One region of the Streptomyces sp. NBC_00400 genome, then DNA from elsewhere that is predicted to be linked to it. Evidence: riboswitches for the same ligand, from Rfam matches in the RefSeq annotation. Region 1 holds a riboswitch; each other region holds the start of a gene.
The links. Region 1 has a riboswitch for glycine ahead of OHS81_RS34560 (hypothetical protein). Riboswitches for the same ligand answer to the same signal wherever they lie in the genome.
Positions count from the first base shown of each region.

Region 1 (7,162 bases):
TGCAGAACGGCGGAGTAATCCAGCTGCACACCCGCTGTCCGCACGCCGAACTCCTCCGCGCCGCGCACGGTCTCCAGGACTTCCGCCGAGCGCAGCATGGCCTTCGTCGGAATGCAGCCCCAGTTGAGACAGACGCCGCCAGGACGCTCCTTGTCGACGAGGACGACCGAACGGCCGAGCTGGGCGCCGCGGATGGCGGCGACGTAGCCGCCGGGGCCGCCGCCGATGACGAGAACGTCGAACTGGTGCTGACTCATGGGGGGTTACTCCTCTTCCTGGTGGGCTTGGTGGGCTTGAGGGGCTTCTACGCAGGCGGCTATGGGATGACGTGTCGTCAAGCGGGCTACTCGATCGTCGAGTTCGGCCACTTCGGCGACGTGAGGTGGGTGCAGGAGCGCTCGGGCGATCACGTCGGCGAGCTAGCGGAAGGAGGCGTCATCAAATCCGCGGCCGGCCAGTGCCGTGGTGCCGAGGAAAAGGCCGTGCTCCCCCGCGGTGTTCGGCCTGATGCCGAGCGAACGAAGACGCTCCCCGGCCCGTCCGGCGTCCAGCACGGAATGCGCGAGATCGATGAGCACGAGCGGCGTCTCGGTCGAGCCGGTGACCACCCGGGCACCGGTCTCGGCCACGTCATCGGCGAGGAGCCGCCCGGCGAGGATCCGGGCACCGCGGAGCGCGCGTTCCTGCCGGTCCCGGAACGCCGACGACGTGGCCCCGCGAAGGGCGACCGCCTGCGCCGCGAGGAGCTGCCCCGGCAGCCCGCCCCTCCGCGGAGGAGGGGAGGAGGGAAGGTGGAGCCGGGGCGGGGTCAGCCGGTGCGGAACGAGCGGTGCGGGCCCGTGGGCAGGGAAGGGCAGGGCGCAGGGTGCTGTGGCGAAGCGAGCGGCGCGCCGCCGGCCGAAGCACCGCTGACCTGCGCGGCGTTCAGCTCTCGTAGGCGTCGATCGTCGAGCAGGAGCAGACGGGATGGCGGTCGCCGCGTGCACCGTCGGCCCGGCGGTCCGGAGGCCGGTACTTGTTGCGGCCGGCCGTCGTCAGGGGGTAGACCGCCGCATTCCGGCCTCCGCCCTCGCTTGGGCGGGGTCCGGGTGGATCGGGTGTGAGGGCGGATGCGGCACCAAGTGCTCATACACGGCCACGGGGCCGACGCCGGGCCCTCCCCCGCCGTGCGGTGTGCAGAGCGTCTTGTGCAGGTGGAGACGGGCGCGCAGCTCGGCTTCGGTCCGGGCCTCGGACGCCGGGGCGGGCGGCCGCAGCCCGCGGCGGTCGCGCCGTGGGCCGGGCACCGCGGCGTCGATCAGTGCGAGCCGGGAACCGAAGCCGAGGTGGGAGAGCGTCGTGGACAGCTCTTCGGCGCCCGGTCCGATGTGGCGTACGGAGAAGGGCGCGGTCCGCTCCCGTGCGGCGAGTGACCGGTGGGACGGGGTGTCGGGGTGCGAGTCAGGGTGCACCATGGAGACTCCTCGGGCCTGGCGCGCACCGTCGGACGGGGCACGCGATCGAGTGAGCCTCCCCCTCTGTCATGGGCCTGAGAGCTTCACCGCGACGAGCGCGGCTTGCACCGTGGGCGAGGCGCATCAGCGCCTGCTTTCCAGAGTCCACCTCCACTGCGCGGTAACGAGGCCTGAGAGTTTCCGGGGAGGATTTGCTCCTTCGGCGCCACGCCACTGGGGTGTGGGCTCTCCCGCGCAGAATCGTCGGTGGTCTTTTCTGTTGTGGTTCGCCGCACCGTGCGGTGATCGGCACGCCGCCGTCAAGAGCTGTCCGCAGCGGGCCCGTCGCCGTGCACTCGCCCGCACGACGCGGCCCTGACCTGGAGAAATGGCACTTTGTACGCTGGCGGGGACGCCGCTGTCCGCATACCGTGCAAGCAAGTCCTTGGCTATGCCTCGGCGAGGAGGCTTTCGCGCAGGGTGGCGTATGTGCGGGTGAGGAGACGGGAGACGTGCATCTGGGACAGGCCCATTTCCTCGCCGATCTCGGTCTGTGTCATCTCCGAGCCGAAGCGCAGTTCGAGGAGAGTGCGCGCACGCTCGTCCAGCTGGGCGAGGTGCGGCTTGAGGGCCTGAAGGTCCTCGGCCAGTGCGAGAGCGGGGTCTTCGTTGCCTATCAGGTCGGCGACGAGGCCGGTCTGCTGCTTGCTGCCACCCGCTTCGATGGGCCGGTCGAGGGAGCCTGCGTCGTAACCGTTGCAGGCGACCAGCCCCTCGATGACCTCCTCCTCCCCGAGCCCCAGGTGAACCGCGAAGTCGGCGACGGACGGCTCGGGATTGCCACGCCCTTCGAGCTCTTCGCGAGCGCGGGCAAGGTCCACACGCAACTCCTGCAGACGCCGCGGGACATGCACGGACCAGGTCGTGTCACGGAAGAACCGCTTGATCTCGCCGGTGATGTAGGGGATGGCGAAGGTGGTGAACTCGTTCTCGCGCGACACATCGAAGCGGTCGATGGCCTTGATCAGACCGATCGTCCCGACCTGCATGATGTCTTCCATCTCCTGCCCGCGGCTGCGGAATCGGCGCGCTACATAGCGCACCAGCGACAGGTTCATCTCGATGAGCGTGTTGCGCGCGTACTGGTACTCCGGGGTGCCTTCCTCCAGGTCCGACAGCTGCTCGAAGAACAGCTTCGACAGGCGACGCGCATCCTGCGGGGCAACGCGCTGGGCCTCCTCCACCTGCGGCACAGCCGACCGAGCAGCCTCACATGCGGCGCCCCTGTCCGAGCGCTTCACCGAGATGTGGGCCTGCGCCGCTGCCATTGCCATGGCTACTCCTCCCTGATCTCCCCGTCATGCCGTCACGCCCTCACCTACCCGATGACCGCACGTAAAACTGCCATGCGGCAACTATTTCCGTGGGGAAACTATGGAGGGGGCTCCGGAGCCGGGCACATAGCGAACGGCTGCGGTCCATGAATCTTCGGGAACTGCCGGTACGCCACCCCGGGAGGGGCGCCATCCGCCGTACGGGGCGGCGCACCGGCAACACAGTGATCACCCGGAACCGGGATGGGTCACGCCGCAACCGCCTGAGGGCGTCGTGCGCACCGCTCGGCGGACCTCAGCCAGCCGGTGAGGTCGGCGCGGGCACGGGCCACCCGGGAGCGGACCGTGCCGATGGGACAGCCCACGATCGCCGCCGCGTCCGCGTACGGCATTCCGACCAACTGGGTGAGCACGAATGCCTCGCGCCGTTCGCCGTCCAGCGCCTCCAGCAGCTCGGTCAGTGCCAGACCGTCGTCGAAGCCCGGCAGTCCGCTGGGCTGGCGGCGTTCCGCGACCGCCTGCCAGTCGTCGACATCGGCGATGCGCGGACGGGCGGCGGCAGACCGGTAGCGGTCGATCACCACCCGGCGGGCGATCGACAGCAGCCAGGTACGGGCACAGGAGCGGCCGGCGAATCTCGGCAGACCGGTGAGGGCACGGAGAAACGTCTCCTGGGCGAGGTCGTCGGCGCTGTTCGTCTCGCCGCTCAAGTGGGCCACGAAGCGCCACACATGGCGGTGGGAGGCACGTATGAAACGCTCGACGGCCTCGGGGTCGCCCTTCCGGGCGGCCAGTGCAAGGGCGGTCAACTGCTCGTCGTCCGCGACGGTCCGCTTGCCGCCGGCCGGATCGAAAAGGGCAGGAATCATCGCCACACGTCCTTCGGAGGTGCGGGGCGTACCAAGGCATGGCACGGCCTCGTCGGTGAGCGGCATTCCGGGAACCCGTGCGACGGCCGGTGACACCGTCCAGGGGCGACGGTCGACGGGCGCTACGGGCAGGCCGGAGGGCCGCGGGGCAAGGGGCCGGCGTGTGGTCCGGCGGCGCTCACCGAGGTACCCGGAGGTACGAGAGCGGCAGCCGCGTGGACACGCCGGTACTCCGCCCGCCACCGATGCAAGGGACCTTGCGGAAAGATGCAAGGGACCTTGCGGAAAAGGGACCTTACGGAGAAAGGGAGTGGGGGTCCCGGACTCCATCGGCAACAGCGCGTCATTGACGGAAGTGGCGTCCATGACCGCATTGCGGAGTGCCGGGCACTGCCGGGGAGGGTCCCAGGTCAGGCGGGCGGTCAGCAGCAGAAGGACGGCTTCGGCGGGCCTCTGCGGGACAGGACGTGATGCAGGAACACCCCGCGCAGGCGCAGGACGTGGCCGCAACCGGCCACCGGACGCGCGGTCGGCTTCAGGCCCGTCCGGCCCAGCGTCGCCAGGACCAGCATCAGGGGCGCGAACCACACCGCGGCCACACTGCGGGCGAGCCGGAACGCGGCCGCCTCGCCGCGCCACAGCCACAACCCGCACACCAGCGCGGCCAGCACATGGGCGAGGAACATACCGAAGGTGCCGTGGCCGGAGTGCACCATCCGCAACTCGCTCATCTCGCCGCGCATGGCACCGATATCGCCCAGGTGCGCGGTGGAGGCGGCGAGCGTGCCGGCCATGCCCGCCAGATGACTCATCCCCGTCATCTCGCCCCTTGGCGCCATGGACGCGGAGGGGGCGGTTTCCAGGCCGAGGACGGACCGGCACGACTGCGCCAGGCCGAACAGGGAGTGCAGAGCCAGTTGGACCACGACGGAGGAACCGGTCACGGCGAACCCGCCGCGTTCCCGCCCCGCCGACCACCAAGCCGCCGAGCCCGTTGCCCCGAGTGCGGCTACGAGCGCCCATACGGGCAACGCCTGCGCGGACATCAACGCATGTCCCAGGGCTGCGGTCGTCACGCACACCACCGCGAAGATTGCGGCGCGCGCAGCTCGTGAAACCGACCCGGCAGTCATGTTGGTCATCGTGCCAGCCGGTTCATCCGTAGGGGAGGGTGCATGGCGCCTCGGGCCCAGTTGTTGTCCGGATCCGCTAAACCAGCTCGTGGGTGGTCAACTGGGTGGCAGAGCACGCGAGATGGAGGGCGGCGGGCGTTACGCCTCCGGCGGGTCTCCTCCGTCCGGCGGGGCGCCTCCGCTCGGGTCTCCCTGCCCGAGGGGGCTCCTCCGCTCGGCGGGTCTCCTCCCCTTCGGCGGGTCTTCCCCCCGGCGGGTCTCCTCCCTTTCATCGGGGCTCCCCCACCCGGCGGGTCTCACCGGGAACCGATGACCCGGTCCGTACGACTGGCTGGGCCCGGCCTCATGAGAGGCAGGGGCCGGTGTTTCGGGAGGGCTGCGGTGCGGGTGAAGCGTGGGACGGAATCGGGATCCGCTGGGCCCGACGGCGACACGGCCCGGCCGCGGCATGCGGGCCGACGGTGCGACGAGTTCCCGCGGGTCGGTGGTATTTCCGCCGACGGCCAGGCCCTGGCACGTCCCGCGCAGGGCCTGGTCCACCACGGCCCGTACACGGCCTGGCCCGCCCGGCCTGCCTGCGGCGTGTCCCGCCACTCCGGCGTCTGCCTCTCCCCCGTCCGGCCGCCCCGCGGCGCGACAAGGTCAGGGACAAGTTCCTCCCGGCCGGTTCCTGAGTCCCCGGCCGGTTTCCGAGACCCCGGCCAGGGCTGGAAACGCGATCACTCCGACCAGGCTGGGAACGAAACTCGGATCGCCGGCTCCCGACTGCAGCAGGGTCGCCAAGAGCTGGGTACCGGCCAGCACCGCCAGCCCGAGGTAGAGCCACCCTGCCCAGACGGGCCCCGCCGGCGGTGTCCTGCTTGCGCTACGTTGGTCCATTGCAGACGTATGCCCGGCGAATCCCGTTCCAAGGCGTTGAGGCCAGGGTCCGGGCTGCTCTCGTCCACGTGCTGCAGTCGGCTGCACATCCTTTCTTCGGTCAGCCTTCCCGGCGGCTCTGCCATGGGCAATACCCGTCCACGTCCGGTGAGCCGGCAGGCGGCATCCAGAACACTGGCACCGCCATGCCGCACGCCCTCACGGGCGGCTGAGGGCAGGAGAAGCGGACTGCGCCAGAATGCGGTCGGCGGCGGCCAGGGCGTCGTTGATCTCTGTGGTCGCCGTGACGATGCCGATCCCGTCCGTCCCCGCTGCCGCGAACGGCTCCGCAGCGGACGCTGGGCCGGCCGCCACACGGTGGGGTGCCCTCGGTGTCAGCAAGCACCGGATCGGGTCATGTCACGTCGGTGAGCCGTGGGTCGGACTAGGGTCGGGCACATGGCACTGTCGATGCGGGAACGAGAGCAGTTTCTGGCGGAACCTCACATCGGTGCGCTGTCGGTGGTCGAGCGGCCCGACCGCGCACCGCTGACAGTTCCCATCTGGTATCACTACACGCCGGGCGGCGAACTGTGGGTGCGTACCGGGCCCGATTCCCGGAAAGCGCGAGCAATCCGGTCCGCAGGGCGCTTCAGTCTGATGGTGCAGCGGAGCGAGCCGACCGTGCGCTACGTATCGGTGGAGGGACCGGTCACCAGGACGGAATCAGACAGCCGCGAGCGGTCCTGGGAGATGGCCGCGCGGTACCTCCCACAGGACAAGGTCGCCGACTTCGTGGAGTACGACCACGCCCAGCTCGGTGAGCACGTCGTCCTCTACATGCAGCCGGAACACTGGGTGTCGGCCGATCTGGGTTCCGCCTAGAGGTTGTCTCTTCGATCAGTGACTCGTTGTTCTGGTCATGCCCAGCGGGGGGACTCCACCTCGCTCCGCGTCACCCAATGCACGGCCGGCCAAGTCTGCCGTTGCAGGCATGTCGGCTCGTGCGATGCGGGCGCGGCCCGGACCATGGGAGCGTGGGATGGAATCCGGTGTTCGGCGGGGCTGCGCCGCTGGATGTGCTCGAGGTGGCGCCGACGGCCCGGACGGCGGTGGCGTGGCTGCCGCCGCAGGAGCTCTGGCCGGCAATTCAGGAAATCCGCTGGGAGCATGATCCGCAGGTACGGCGGTGGCCGCCGCATGTCAATCTGCTGTTCGGCTTCGCGCCGGAGGAGGAGTTCGCACGGGCTGTGCCGCTGCTCTCCGCCGGCGCAGCGGAGAGCGCGGCGTTCACGGCGCGTCTGGCCGGCGTTCGGTACTTCCGGCACCGGCATTACGCGACGGTGTGGCTCGATCCGGCCGCGGCGGGCCTGGCACCGTGGGCTCGTCTGCACCGGGAGCTGGGGTTGCGGTTCCCGCTCTGCCGCGGGCGTGGCGGTCGCTTCATTCCGCATCTTTCCCTCGGCCGCACTCAGGATCCGCGGCCTCTGGCCATCGAGTGCGCCGGTCAGCTCGGCGCACTGTCGGCCGTGGTC
Region 1 is NZ_CP107940.1:7,878,989-7,886,150, reverse strand. It holds gene OHS81_RS34570 (FAD-dependent oxidoreductase) at 1-257, opposite strand, end outside; gene OHS81_RS34565 (hypothetical protein) at 420-986, opposite strand; gene OHS81_RS34560 (hypothetical protein) at 1,035-1,454, opposite strand; glycine riboswitch at 1,511-1,602, opposite strand; glycine riboswitch at 1,603-1,697, opposite strand; gene OHS81_RS34555 (SigB/SigF/SigG family RNA polymerase sigma factor) at 1,883-2,761, opposite strand; gene OHS81_RS34550 (sigma-70 family RNA polymerase sigma factor) at 3,016-3,636, opposite strand; gene OHS81_RS34545 (hypothetical protein) at 4,059-4,712, opposite strand; gene OHS81_RS34540 (hypothetical protein) at 5,847-6,002, opposite strand; gene OHS81_RS34535 (pyridoxamine 5'-phosphate oxidase family protein) at 6,087-6,512, shown strand; gene OHS81_RS34530 (2'-5' RNA ligase family protein) at 6,665-7,162, shown strand, end outside.

Region 2 (7,162 bases), 510 kb from region 1:
CCCCAGGGCGCCGCGGAGATCGGCCCCACGCCCGTTTCGGGGCCCGCGCCGGGCTGCAGCGGGTGGTTGGGCAGGTACGGCGCCAGGTGGGCGCGTACGCCGACCGGGCCGACGCCCGGGCCACCGCCGCCGTGCGGGATGCAGAACGTCTTGTGCAGGTTGAGGTGCGAAACATCGCCGCCGAACTTGCCGGGCTCGGCGAGGCCGACCAGCGCATTGAGGTTGGCGCCGTCGACGTAGACCTGGCCGCCCGCCTCGTGCACCGTGGCGCAGATCTGGGTGATGTGCTCCTCGAACACGCCGTGGGTGGAGGGGTAGGTGACCATCAGGACCGCGAGCTCGTCACGGTGCTTCTCGATCTTGGCATGGAGATCGTCGGCGTCGACCTCGCCGTCCTCACCGGTCTTGACGACGACGACCTTCATCCCGGCCATCACCGCGCTGGCGGCGTTGGTGCCGTGCGCGGAGGACGGGATCAGGCAGACCGTGCGCTGCTCGTCACCGTTGGCGCGGTGGTAGGCACGCACCGCCAGCAGACCGGCCAGCTCGCCCTGCGATCCGGCGTTGGGCTGGATGGAGACCTTGTCATAGCCGGTGACGGTGGCCAGCCGCTCCTCCAGCTCCTGGATCAGGGTGAGGTAGCCCTGCGCCTGGGCGGCCGGCGCGAACGGGTGCAGCTGCCCGAAGGCGGGCCAGGTGACCGGCTCCATCTCGGTGGTCGCGTTCAGCTTCATGGTGCAGGAGCCGAGCGGGATCATGCCGCGGTCCAGTGCGTAGTCCTTGTCCGCGAGGGTGCGCAGGTAGCGCAGCATCGCGGTCTCGGAGCGGTACTGGTGGAAGACCGGGTGGGCGAGGTAGTCGTCGCCGCGCAGCAGGTCCTGCGGCAGCGCCTCGGCGGCGGCCGCGTCCAGCTGCTCGACGTCGCCGTGCACCCCGAAGGCGCCCCAGACGCCGGCCAGCTGCGCGCGCCCGGTGGTCTCGTCGCACGCGATGCCGACGAGGTCGGCGTCGACCTGCCGGAGGTTGACGCCGGCCTCGCGAGCGGCAGCCACGACCTCGGCGGCCCGGCCGGGCACCCGCGCGGTCAGCGTGTCGAAGTACGCGCCGTGCACGATCTCCACCCCGCCGGCCCGCAGGCCCTCGGCGAGGACCGCGGCGTAGCGGTGGGTGCGCCGGGCGATCGTCCGCAGACCCTCGGGGCCGTGGTAGACCGCGTACATGCCGGCCATGACGGCGAGCAGCACCTGCGCGGTGCAGATGTTGCTGGTGGCCTTCTCCCGGCGGATGTGCTGCTCGCGCGTCTGCAGTGCGAGGCGGTAGGCCTTGTTGCCGTCGGCGTCGACGGAGACGCCCACCAGGCGGCCGGGCAGGCTGCGGGCGAACTGGTCGCGGACGGCCATGAAGCCGGCGTGCGGTCCGCCGAAGCCCATCGGGACGCCGAAGCGCTGGGTGGTGCCGACGGCGATGTCCGCGCCGAGCTCGCCGGGCGAGGTCAGCAGCGTCAGGGCGAGCAGATCGGCGGCGACGGTGACGACCGCGCCCAGCTCGTGGGCCTGCTCGATGACGGCGCGCGGGTCGCGGACCGCACCGGAGGCGCCGGGGTACTGCAGCAGCACACCGAACACCCCGCGCTCGGCGATCCCGGCCGGGATGCCGTCGGACAGGTCGGCGACCACGACCTCGACGCCGGTGGGCTCCGCACGGGTCTCGATCACGGCGATGGTCTGCGGCAGACAGTCGGCGTCGACCAGGAAGACGCCCTGCTTGACCTTGCCGACCCGGCGGGAGAGCGCCATCGCCTCGGCGGCCGCGGTGCCCTCGTCCAGCAGCGAGGAGCCGGAGGTGGGCAGACCGGTCAGGTCGGCGACCATCGTCTGGAAGTTGAGCAGCGCCTCGAGGCGGCCCTGCGAGATCTCCGGCTGGTAGGGCGTGTAGGCCGTGTACCAGGCCGGGTTCTCCATGACATTGCGCAGGATCACCGGCGGGGTGAACGTGCCGTAGTAGCCGAGTCCGATCATGGACGCCAGCACCTGGTTGCGGTCCGCGAGGCCGTGCAGCTCCTGCAGCACCTCGGCCTCGGTACGGGCCTGCGGCAGGCCGAGCGCCTCGGCACTCTTGATGACATCGGGCACGGCGGTGGCGGTGAGCTCGTCCAGCGATCCGAACCCGATGTGCGCGAGCATCTTGGCCTGCGCCTCGTGGTCGGGACCGATGTGCCGGTGCTCGAAGGGAGTGCCGCTTTCCAGCTCGGTCAAGGAGATGCGATTGGTGGTCATCTGCGGGGGCCTCCTGGTCGTGCGACCTACGAGGGGCACCACGGCGCGGGTGCCCGGACGGCCTCCCCCTCTGTCATCTCAACCTGAGAGCTTCACCGGCCCGCGCGAAGCGGCCCGGCTTTCACCGTCGGTGAGGAGGGGTCCCGGAGGTGTGCCTTCCGCGGCCCGCCCTGCTTTCCAGAGTGACCTCGCCCACGCGGTACGTGTGCCTGAGAGATTCCGGGGAGGATTTGCTCCTTCGGCGCCCTCGCCGCGAACGGCAAAGGACTCTCCCGCACGGGGTCTGCGGCCATTGGCCAGCCTACCAGCGCGGCACTCGAAGGATCCTTCGAGTGGCCAGGGCATGAAATGTGCCGTTTGGTTGTTGTCAGAGGGCAGTTGCGACCAATTGGAGGGACCGTGCAAACCGATATCGATCCCCGGAGCCTGATCGGCCGCAAAGCGTTCGACCGTAACGGCGCCAAAATAGGCACGATCGACGAGGTGTATCTCGACGACGCGACGGGGGAACCGGAGTGGGCGGCCGTGCGCACCGGACTCTTCAGCCGGGACGCGTTCGTCCCCCTCGAACCCAGCAAGATGGTCGGTGAGGGCCTGCACATTCCTTACGACCGCAAGCTGATCAAGGACGCGCCGGACTTCGGCGTCGGCCGCCATCTCTCCCCTGAGCAGGAACTTCAGCTCTATCACCACTACCGACTGGATATCTCCTCCCCGACATCCGACCCGGTGTCCTCGCCCGGCTCCGGTGACAAGGACTTCGGCAGGATCGCCGGCTCGGACGACTGACCGTCCGCCGGTCCCCCGCCCACCAGCGGCAGGGGCTCCCCCGGCCGCAGCGCCGGATCCTCCACAGCAAAGGTCCGCACCCTCCCCGGTGCGGACCACGGCGTTTCGAAGCGCACGGTCACCCTCCCCACCCCGCTCCCCTGCACCCAGCCCGCGCCGTACTCGTCGTGCACCACGTCCAGTCCGGGATGCCAGCGCCGAGGCCGCTCCTCCTCGGCCTCCCGAGCCGCCGCCGCGCCACCGGACAGCTCCGCCGCCGCTCTCGCGGCCTTCTCCGCCTCCTTCGCCTCGCGCTCCGTCGCGAACTGGGCGAACAGATCCTCCTGTGTGAAGTCGGCCAGGCCGCTGACCCCTACGCCCAGCAGCCGGACCCCGCCGGTGGTGTCCACCATCTCCAGCAGCCGCACGGCGGCCTCCCGTATCACCGCGGGGTCGTCGGTGGGCCCACGGAGCGTCTCGGAGCGGGTCAGGGTCGAGAAGTCGTAGTTGCGCACCTTGATGACCACCGTCCGCCCGGAGCGCCCGGCGGACCGCAGCCGCTCCACACAGCGGTCCGCCAGCCGCAGCACCTCGCTCCGTACCCGCGTCCGGTCGGTCAGATCGACCTCGAAGGTGTCCTCGACCGAGATGGACTTCGCGTCCCGCTCGGCCACCACCGGCCGGTCGTCCCGGCCCAGCGCCATCGCATACAGCCCGGCACCGTGCGCCTTGCCCAGCAGCCGCACCAGCTCGGCCTCCCCGGCCTCCGCGGTCTCCGCGACGGTGTGGATCCCGGCCCGGCGCAGCGTCTCGGCCGTCGCGGGCCCCACCCCGGGCAGTGTCCGCACCGTCATCGGGCCCAGCAGCTCGCGTTCGGTACCGGGCTCGATCACCACCAGACCGTTCGGCTTGGCCGCCTCGGACGCGATCTTCGCCAGCATCTTGGCGCCGGCCAGCCCCACCGAGCCGGTCAGGCCCGTGGCGGAACGGATCTCGCGGCGCAGTCGCTCCCCCACGGCCCGCGCGGCGGCCGTCCGAGGCGGCACCCCGCCCGCTTCCAGGTCGACGAAGGCCTCGTCCAGGCTCAGCGGCTCCACCAGCGGCGACAGCCCGTGCAGCAGCTCCATCACCGTCTCACTCACCTGGCGGTACAGCGAGAAGCGCGGGGTGAGGTAAGCGGCGTTGGGGCACAGCCGGCGCGCCTGGGCCGTGGGCATCGCGGAGCGGATCCCGAACACCCGGGCTTCGTACGACGCCGTGGAGACCACCCCGCGCAGGCCGATCCCGCCGACCACCACGGGCTTGCCGCGAAGGCTCGGCTTGGCCGCCTGCTCGGCGGCCGCGAAGAACGCATCCATGTCGAGATGCAGGATCGTCGGCGCGGGTCTCACATCTCCGATGCTGCCCCATGCCACTGACAATCGGCCCCGTGCCGGGCCGGTGACGCGGTCAGGGACTCAGCCCGCCCGGTTGCGCCGCCGCGCCAGCTCGTCGTGCGGGTTCTTCCCGATCAGGGTCTCGCCGGTGTCCACCCGCTCCCCGTGGAGCTGTGACAGCACGCCCTCCACGTCCCGCCACACCACGCCCACGGCGATCCCGAAGACGCCCTGGCCGCCCTGGAGCAGATCCACGACCTGGTCGGGCGAGGTGCACTCGTAAACCGTCGCACCGTCGCTCATCAGCGTCATCCGTGTCAGATCCGCCAGTCCGCGCGCCCGCAGATGCTGGACCGCGGTGCGGATGTTCTGCAGCGACACCCCGGTGTCCAGCAGCCGCTTGACGATCTTCAGGACCACGACGTCCCGGAAGCTGTAGAGCCGCTGGGTGCCGGAGCCGTACGCCGGCCGGATGCTCGGCTCCACCAGGCCCGTACGCGCCCAGTAGTCGAGCTGCCGATAGGTGATGCCCGCTGCCGCACAGGCGGTCGGGCCGCGATAGCCGATGTTCTGAGCCTCGCAGTCCCCCGACACCGCCGCGGCCGGTGCCGGGGCAGGGTTCGCTGCTGCGCCCGAGTGGAGCGGCAACGCCCCTTCCGCCGCCATACCGTCGCCGGTGATTGCCACGCCGCCCTCCGTCCTCCACGTCCCGGACGGGACCTGCCACATCGACGGTATGCAGTCACTCGGGGTGCGTCAACGATCGCCGCGCTCGCCACGCCGAGTGATAATCACCCTACGAGTGGTTTCTCGTGACCCCACACGGGGAACGGCTACAGGTTTGGCCGGAAACAGGTGGTTCGCCTGGCCGGTATTACTGGCTGTTGGTCCCGAAGTCCTCGGGCGAGATCTGGTCGAGGAACTCGCGGAACTTCTCCACCTCGTCCTCCTGCTCGTCCGGGATGGCGATGCCCGCGTCGTCCAGCACACCGTCGGTACCGAAGATCGGCGTTCCGGTGCGCAATGCCAGCGCTATCGCGTCGGACGGACGCGCGCTGACCTCGACTCCGCTCGCGAAGACAAGTTCGGCATAGAAAACCCCCTCGCGCAGATCCGTGATGCGGACCTGCGTCAGTTCCTGGCCCACCGCTTCGAGCACGTCCTTGAAAAGGTCATGCGTCAGCGGCCTGGCAGGGACCATGCCCTGCTGGGCAAAGGCGATGGCGGTGGCCTCCCCTGGCCCGATCCAAATGGGCAAGTATCGGTCGCCTCCCACCTCCCGCAGGAGCACGATCGGTTGGCTGGAAGGCATTTCCACCCGGACACCCACGACGTCGAGCTCGTTCACACAGCAACCCTAGGACGTGCCCGGCCGGTTTGGGTAGTCGGGCACTCGTTTGCTCACTACAGCCGGACCCGCAAAGCGCTCTGCACCAGTGCCGCATGCAGCCGTACGGACAGCGTCGCCAGCTCTCTGGCAGTGGCCTCGGCATGGGCCCTGGTCTGCGGATTACGGTGCCGCCGAAGGGGTGCAACGACCTGCTCGACCAGGCCCGCCTCGCGCTCGGCGGCCGCCTTCACGGCACGCAGATGCCGCGGTTCCAGACCGAAACGGCCCAGGTCCGCAACGAGCTTGGCCACCGTGACGGCCTCGATGTCGTATCCGCCCTCCGCATGAGGGACGATGAGTCCGTAGGACTCCCAGTCGGCGAGGGCCGCCTCGTCCACCTCCGCGGCGGCCAGCAGCTCCGCCCGGCCGATGCGGGCAGCCGTGGGACGGTCCTCACCCGGCTCGTGCACGCCTTCGACGAGGTCGCGGGAGGGTGTCGCCGGAGCGGGCAGCTGTACCCGCTCACCGCGCTCCAGGGCGTCCAGATGCTCCCGGATGACCTTCAGCGGCAGATAGTGGTCCCGCTGCATCCGCAGGACGGCGGCCAGCCGCTCGACGTCCGCCGCCGCGAATTTGCGGTATCCGGAAGGCGTGCGCTTCGGCTCTACCAATCCCTCGGCCTCCAGGAAGCGAATCTTGGAGATGGTGACCTCGGGAAACTCCTCGCGCAGCAGGGTGAGCACCGTGCCGATGCTCACCGGCTTACCGTCCGAGGAGGCGGCGCCGGCGAAGCCGGCACCGCCTTTCGGTGTATCGCGCATATACCTTCCCCGGCCGGTCAGATACCGGCGCCTCGCTGGCTGGCGTAGAAGACCAGGCGGAACTTGCCGATCTGGACCTCGTCGCCGTTGGCAAGGGTGACGGAGTCGATCCGCTCGCGGTTCACGTAGGTGCCGTTCAGGCTGCCGACGTCGGCGACCGTGAAGAGCCCGTCCGGACCCCGGCGGAATTCCACGTGACGGCGCGAGACCGTCACGTCGTCGAGGAAGATGTCGCCCTGCGGATGCCGGCCCGCCGTCGTCAGCTCGCTGTCCAGAAGGAAGCGGCTGCCCGAATTCGGGCCCCGGCGGACGACCAGCAGCGCCGATCCCAGCGGGAGGGCATCGACAGCCGCCTGGGCCTCGGGGGACAGCGACGGCGACAGATTCTGGCCCGTCGCCTCCGAGTCGTAGGCCTCCAGCCCCGAAATGGAGATGGTGGAGGTCGTCTCGGATGCCCGCTCGGGCTGAGCGCCCGGACGCAGCGGCGCACCACAGTTGGAGCAGAACCGGCTCGCCTCGGCGTTCCGGTTCCCACACCTCGTACAAACCGGCAAGGCCGACCCTCCACCCGTGCGTGCGGCTGATGGTTCC
Region 2 is NZ_CP107940.1:7,365,519-7,372,680, reverse strand. It holds gene gcvP (aminomethyl-transferring glycine dehydrogenase) at 1-2,276, opposite strand, end outside; glycine riboswitch at 2,337-2,463, opposite strand; glycine riboswitch at 2,464-2,561, opposite strand; gene OHS81_RS32350 (PRC-barrel domain-containing protein) at 2,676-3,065, shown strand; gene OHS81_RS32345 (DNA polymerase IV) at 2,969-4,435, opposite strand; gene OHS81_RS32340 (MerR family transcriptional regulator) at 4,502-5,107, opposite strand; gene OHS81_RS32335 (bifunctional nuclease family protein) at 5,295-5,768, opposite strand; gene ftsR (transcriptional regulator FtsR) at 5,825-6,571, opposite strand; gene OHS81_RS32325 (FHA domain-containing protein) at 6,589-7,162, opposite strand, start outside.
Region 2: another riboswitch for glycine. It lies ahead of gcvP (aminomethyl-transferring glycine dehydrogenase); the one in region 1 lies ahead of OHS81_RS34560 (hypothetical protein).

Region 3 (7,162 bases), 5.5 Mb from region 1:
CGGGGCGCTCACCAGGTAGTCGAACTCGGCGAACGGCTTCTTGAGGTGGAAGACGACGGTCTGGTCGTCCGGGGTCTCGATGGACTTCAGACCGGCCTTGCTCTTGTCCTTGTAGGGACCCTTGTAGCCGCCGTCGTTGTCCTTGAGGAACTGCTGGAAGTAGTTCGGGCCCAGCGAGAGGGTGTCGCGCGCGAAGTTGCTGCGCTCGACGGCGTACTTGACGTCCTGCGAGGTGACCGTGGAGCCGTCGTCGTACTTGACGCCCTTACGGATCTTGTACGTCCAGGTCTTGCCGCCGTCACTGGGCTTGCCCATCGACTCGGCGAGGTCCGGGGTCAGCTCGTTGCCCTTGGCGCCGGGGCCCGGCTTGAAGGTGGTGAGCGGGCGCGCGTAGAGCCGGCTGAAGTTGTAGATGAAGGCGTAGTACGTGTTGCCCGGGTCGAACGACTCGGGGGCGTCGCTCATCGCGTAGGTGACCGTGCCGCCCTTCGCGTCCGAGGCGTTGACGACGCCCTTGGTGGCGGCGTTCGCCTCGCCCGAGCCCTCCGAGGAGCCCTTGCCCCCGCTGCAGCCGGCCAGCAAAAGGCCCGCACTGGTGATGGCCGCGACAGCCGCGACCGGAACTGACCTTCGCATGATGGTCGGTGTCCCCTTCGTTCGTCGAGAAAGGTCAAACCTCAAAACGCAGTAACGCAGTAACGCAGTAACGCGGAAACGCAGTAATGCAGTTGGGGGCGTCGGAGCGGGTGCCCGCTGCAGCCGTCAGCGGCTGCGCGGGTCCAGCGCGTCCCTCAGTCCGTCACCGAGCAGGTTGAACGCGAGCACGGTGACGAAGATCGCGAGACCGGGGACGATCATGTACTGGGGATCGACCTCGTAGTACTTGACCGCCTGGTTGAGCATGCCGCCCCAGGACGCCTGGGGCGGCTGGATGCCGACGCCCAGGAAGCTCAGGGCCGCTTCGAAGAGGATGTTGGAGGGGATCAGCAGCGTCGAGTAGACGATGATCGGCCCCACCAGGTTGGGCAGCAGCTCCCGGAAGAGGATGAACGGGCCGCGCGCACCCATGCCGCGGGCGGCGTCCACGAATTCCCGCTCGCGCAGCGACAGCGTCTGCGCACGGACGATCCGCCCCATGTAGGGCCAGTTGAAGAAGCCGATCACGAAGATCAGCACCGAGATGTGCAGCGGCAGGCCGTCCAGACCGAAGGCGCCGCCCTGCAGCGAGGCGGAGATCGCGATGGCGAACAGCAGCAGCGGGAAGGCCAGGAAGACGTCCATCATCCGGCTGATGAAGGCGTCCACCCGCCCGCGGTAGAAGCCGGCGACCACTCCGAGCACGGTGCCGATGGCGACCGACAGCAGCGTCGCGCCGAACGCCACGATCAGCGACACCCAGGAGCCCTCCAGGATCCGGGCGAGCAGATCGCGGCCGAACTTCGGGTCCACGCCCAGGGGGTGGTCGCCGCTCATGCCGCCGAGGTCGCCCTTGGGGAGCGTGGTGTTGGGGTCGATCAGCGACTGGTTGGGATTGTTCGGGTCCAGCCCCAGCAGGGCCTGGATCGGACGGGAGAGCGCGGCGACGACGATGAGCAGGATGACAACGATGGCACCGGCCACCGCGACCTTGTCCCGCCGGAAGCGCAGCCATGCGATCTGGCCGAGCGAACGCCCCTCGATCCGCTTTCCCTCGACGCCCTTCAGCACCGCTTCCGGCTGCGCCTCAGCAGCCGCCCCGGTGGTCTCGATCGGTGCGGTCACAGTGCCTTTGACCCCTCTCGGCCGACGGTGGCCGGCCCCTGCCCGCCGCGGATTGCGGCTGGTTCTCATCACTGGTGCAAGTTCGGTGCAGCAAGTCCTGCGGGCATCGCGGAAGTTCGCACTATGGAAGTTCTCAGGCTTGCGCGACGCCGTGGGGTGACGCTCGTACAAAGGACCGAGGTCCGTTGTTTCCGGAGTCTTCATCCCTTTCTCGATCAGTCACCAGCCCTGACAGGGAAAGGATGCGCAACTGTGATGTCCTTCACCGCTTTCCGTTATACGGACAACAGTTCGGGCTGAGCGGGGCGATCACCCGCGGGAGCGCTCCTCAACCGCGGGATATACAGGGAGAATTCACCACAACACCGGCGCCCGGACGGTACTCCCGGGACACCGGAGACAGGCGGTCAGTACGGGCGCGGGTAGCCGTAGCCGTACGACGGCGCGGGGGCCTGCTGACCCGGCGGCTGGGCGTAGCCGTCACGGTCGAAGAAGGGGCGCGTGGAGGCCCGCATCCACATGCCGACCGGGTCGAACTCGTCGTTCATCGCGACGGTGGAGACGGGCAGACCGTCCGGAACCGCGCCGATCGACTGCTGGATCATCAACCGCACCGAATCCACCGCTTGTTGGCCGGTGTCGTACAGATCCAGACCGATCGCCAGATAGGGGGCGCCGAGCGCCGGCTGCACCCAGGCCCGGCGCAGCGACCGCACGGCGGGCGTCCGGTGCGCGTTCTGGGCGAGCAGCGCGTAGAACTGCGGGATGTCGATGACCGGTTCGGAGATCCGCAGCGGACCGGCCGGCAGCCGGTCCAAGCCACCGGCGATACGGCGCAGATCCAGCCACGGGATGCCGATACCCCCGCCGGGGGCGTGCGGATTCAGCCACAGGCCCCAGCGGTCGGGGAAGAGCGAGGCGGCGATCTCCAGGCCGGTGACGACCTCATGGTCACGGTTCCAGCCGGAGGCGGCGAGTTCGGGCGCCGAGGTCACACACGGCGCATAGCCGAGGCCTTCGACCTCCATGTTTCCGTACTGCGCATCGGGCGAACCGGCCCGGCCGTGCCACAGCAGCATCCAGACCTGGCCCGCGGCGAGCGCATGCAGCAGCGCCTCGTAGGCGTCGTAACGGCCGGGCGAGACCTGCTGGAGCAGCTGCTCCAGTGCTCCGGCCGCCGCCGGCCCCTGATGCGCACCCGCGCTCACGTGGTCCGTCCCTTCTGTCCGCAGGGCACGTCATGGGTGCGCCCGCCCGTCATCCATCCAGCTTACGAGTGGTCCCGAGAGTAGAAGGGCCGCACACGCTCCAGCATCCAGTCGGCGACCGGGTCGCCCTGGGCGAGGTCGAGCATGACGAGCTGTACGGGCCAGGGCACCGGTACGGCACCGAGCGCACGTCCGAGGGCTGACAGTACCGCCTCGCGGGCGGTGCCGTCGTGCAGTGCCGCGGCGTCCGCAGCGATCTGCACACCGACGAACAGCGCGGGCGTGTCGCCCTCGACACTTGCCAGGGCACGCCGGGCAGTGAGGACAATTCCGGCGCCGGAGAACTCCAGTCCGGCGGCGGCCAGGAAGTCCACCGGTTCGTCCTGCCAGTCCGGCTCGAAGAGCCGCACCCGGCCGCCGCTGGGCAGACCGGCCGCCTCGTGATGCCCCTCCCGGCACAATTCGGCCACCGCGGGAGGCGGCAGCGGGACGCCGACCGCACCGTCCGGGTTGACCGCGATACCGATGCGCGGGGGCAGCCCGCGGGCGAACTCCCGGGCCGGGGCGACGGTGAAGGACATATGCGCGCCGACCACCCGCAAGAACTCCTGCTCGGAGCTGTAGACCGGGACATAGGCCGCACCGTCGAGCTCGACGGTGGGCAGATCGAGGCCGCGGGTACCGGGACCCGCGCTCTCCGGTCCGCCGCCGTTGGGCAGCGGCACCCAGACCCTGCTGCGGCCCAGTACCTCGACGATCCGGCCACCGGCGCCCGGGTGTCCGACCGAGGCGGCCAGCACCTCTTCGAGCTCGTTCGCCGGCCACGCCAGCTGCGGTATCCCCTGCTCCGGAAATGTCATGTGCACCCACCCGTTCCAAACCGCGCCATCTGGCCAAAGACCCTAGACGAGAAGGCGTACGGAGGGACCCCCGGGGCACGGTGCCCGTGCGCCCGGTCGCCGCTGTCAGTCGAAGCCGACGGTCTCCAGGGTGCTCGCCGCCCGCCGGTCGAGCAGGACGGCCGAGGCGCAGCCCTTCGGCAGCCGGGCCGACTCCGCCGCGCCGACCAGCCGGCCCACCGCCCCGCGGTGCCGCGCGAAGGCGTACCCCGACACCCCGCGTCCCCGCGACTCCTGGCCGGACAGTGCCACCTCGGGCGGCACATCGAGCAGCACCAGATGCAGCCCGCGTCCGCCGCGCACCGCCGAACGCGCGAGCCAGCCGCGCACCCACGCCAGGGTGCCGCAGTCGTGCACCACCACACTGCCCCCCGAGCGCAGCGCACGGCCCAGCGTCAGGTAGTGGGCGGCCCGGACCAGCGGACGGTAGAGGGCGTACGGCAGCCGGCGCAGCCGGCCGCGCTCCCAGCGCTCGCGGACGTCCTGCGAATCGATGCGGTGCACCACGGCGCCGTGGGCGTCCAGCGGCGGTACGACCCGGTGCATCAGGGTGCTCTTGCCGCTGCCCGGGAGACCGGAGACCACCACCAGGTCACCGGCCGGGAACCGCAGCTCGGCGGCGCCCCTCGCCCGTCCGCGGCCCCGGAGGTCCACGATTTCGGCGCCGCGCCCCGGCCGGACGACGGGCCGCGGCGGCCGGCCGGCCCGGGACCCGGCGGCGGGCGGCACCGCGGGCGAGGTGGCGGACGGCACCACAGGCGCGGTGGCCCCGGGCGCGGCGGCCGGAGGCACGACGCCTGAAGTGGCCCCGAATGCCGCTTCGCTGTGCACGCGATCGTCCTCCCCGTCCGGTTCTGTTCCGGTTCGAGTCCGTCCCTACCCGCAGAGTGTCAAGAAAAGGTAATGCCCATCAAGGTTATTGTCCGATCTGCCCACGTCACGGGCGGGGCGACGGTGGGGGCTCCTCTATCGGGCGATCCCGTGCAATGATGTGGCCGCCACGTGCACATCTCGTCTCACCCGTGCACCGCCAACTCCATACCGGCCGTTTGAACCCGCGCGGGAGAGTCCCCGGCCGCCATGGCGGGGCGCCGAAGGAGCAAGTCCTCCCTTGAATCTCTCAGGCCCCTATACCGCGCAGGCGAGGCAGATCTGAAAAGCGAGCCGCAGCCCGGCCCACGGGGCGGCTCCACCCAAGGTGCAAACCGGGTCCGTTCGCGGGATCCCGGTGAACCTCTCAGGTTCCGATGACAGATGGGGAGAACGTCTTGTCACCCCTGCCTGGGAGCCCGGAACCATGACTGATGCCCCCCGCCGTACTGCGCTGGACGCCACCCATCGTGCGCTCGGCGCCACCATGACCGACTTCGCCGGCTGGGACATGCCGCTGCGCTACAGCAGCGAGCGTGACGAACATGTCGCCGTCCGTACCCGCGCCGGCCTGTTCGACCTCTCCCACATGGGCGAGATCACCGTCACCGGCCCGCAGGCCGCCGACCTCCTCGACTACGCGCTGGTGGGCAACATCGGCGGGGTCAAGACCGGCCGCGCCCGCTACACCATGATCTGCGAGGCCGGGGGCGGCATCCTCGACGACCTGATCGTCTACCGCCTGGCCGACCAGGAGTACATGGTCGTCGCCAACGCCTCCAACGCCCAGGTGGTGCTGGATGCGCTGACCGCGCGGGCGGGCGGCTTCGACGCCGCGATCCGCGACGACCGGGACGCCTACGCGCTGCTCGCGGTGCAGGGTCCGCAGTCGCCCGGGATCCTCAAGAAGGTCACCGACGCCGACCTGGACGGCCTGAAGTATTACGCGGGCCTGCCCGGCACCGTCGCCGGCGTGGAGGCACTGATCGCCCGTACCGGCTACACCGGCGAGGACGGCTTCGAGCTGTTCGTCCGGCCGGCCGACGCGGTCGCCCTCTGGGAGGCGCTGACCGAGGCCGGCAAGGACGCCGGTCTGGTGCCGTGCGGCCTGTCCTGCCGGGACACCCTGCGCCTGGAGGCGGGCATGCCGCTGTACGGGCACGAGCTGACGACCTCGACCACCCCGTTCGACGCGGGCCTGGGCCGGGTCGTGAAGTTCGAGAAGACGACCAACGACGGCGACTTCGTCGGCCGCAGTGCACTGGCGGAGGCCGCCGAGCGCGCCGAGACGAACCCGCCGCGCAAGCTGGTCGGCCTGACCGCCACGGGCCGCCGGGTCCCGCGCGCCGGCTACCCGGTCGTCGCGGCCGACGGCACGGTCATCGGTGAGGTCACCTCCGGGGCCCCCTCTCCCACCCTCGGCAAGCCGGTCGCCATCGCCTACGTCGACGCCGCCTACGCCACACCGGGCACCGAGGGTGTGTGCGTGGACATCCGTGGAAGCCATGAGCCGTACGAGGTCACCGCTCTGCCCTTCTACAAGCGGCAGAAGCAGTAGCTCACCCGCGGCGGACCCGGCAGCGGTGCGCACCCGTGCGTTTCACTGTGCAAGACCCTCCCCCTCGGCGTCACCAGGGGCGACCCCCTTCACGACCACACCCTCGCGTACAGGAGAATCGAGCCATGAGCAACCCCCAGCAGCTGCGCTACAGCAAGGAGCACGAGTGGCTGTCGGGCGCCGAGGAAGGCGTCTCGACGGTCGGCATCACCGAGCACGCGGCCAACGCGCTCGGCGACGTCGTCTACGTGCAGCTTCCCGAGGTCGGTGCCACGGTCGCGGCGGGCGAGACCTGCGGCGAGCTGGAGTCGACCAAGTCGGTCAGCGATCTCTACTCGCCCGTCGACGGTGAGATCACCGAGATCAACGAGGATGTCGTCAACGACCCCTCGCTGGTGAACACCGCCCCGTTCGAGGGCGGTTGGCTGTTCAAGGTGAAGATCAGCGGTGAGCCGGGCGACCTGCTCTCGGCCGACGAGTACGCCGCCTTCATCCAGAGCTGAGCCACCCGGCTCCCTCCGCCACCGCCCCCGCGGAAGCTCCCCAGGGCTCCGTCCGGGGGACCCCCTCGCGCCCCTGACTCCCCCAGGAAGACTCATGTCGCTTCTGAACAGCTCCCTCCACGAGGTCGACCCCGATGTCGCCGCCGCCGTCGACGCCGAACTCCACCGCCAGCAGTCCACCCTCGAAATGATCGCGTCGGAGAACTTCGCCCCCGTCGCCGTCATGGAGGCCCAGGGCTCGGTCCTCACCAACAAGTACGCCGAGGGCTACCCCGGCCGCCGCTACTACGGCGGCTGCGAGCACGTCGATGTGGTCGAGCAGATCGCCATCGACCGCATCAAGGCCCTCTTCGGTGCCGAGGC
Region 3 is NZ_CP107940.1:2,379,418-2,386,579, forward strand. It holds gene OHS81_RS10345 (ABC transporter substrate-binding protein) at 1-636, opposite strand, end outside; gene OHS81_RS10350 (ABC transporter permease) at 763-1,761, opposite strand; gene OHS81_RS10355 (enhanced serine sensitivity protein SseB C-terminal domain-containing protein) at 2,169-2,969, opposite strand; gene OHS81_RS10360 (enhanced serine sensitivity protein SseB) at 3,032-3,829, opposite strand; gene OHS81_RS10365 (AAA family ATPase) at 3,935-4,597, opposite strand; glycine riboswitch at 4,919-5,014, shown strand; gene gcvT (glycine cleavage system aminomethyltransferase GcvT) at 5,166-6,296, shown strand; gene gcvH (glycine cleavage system protein GcvH) at 6,422-6,799, shown strand; gene glyA (serine hydroxymethyltransferase) at 6,894-7,162, shown strand, end outside.
Region 3: another riboswitch for glycine. It lies ahead of gcvT (glycine cleavage system aminomethyltransferase GcvT); the one in region 1 lies ahead of OHS81_RS34560 (hypothetical protein).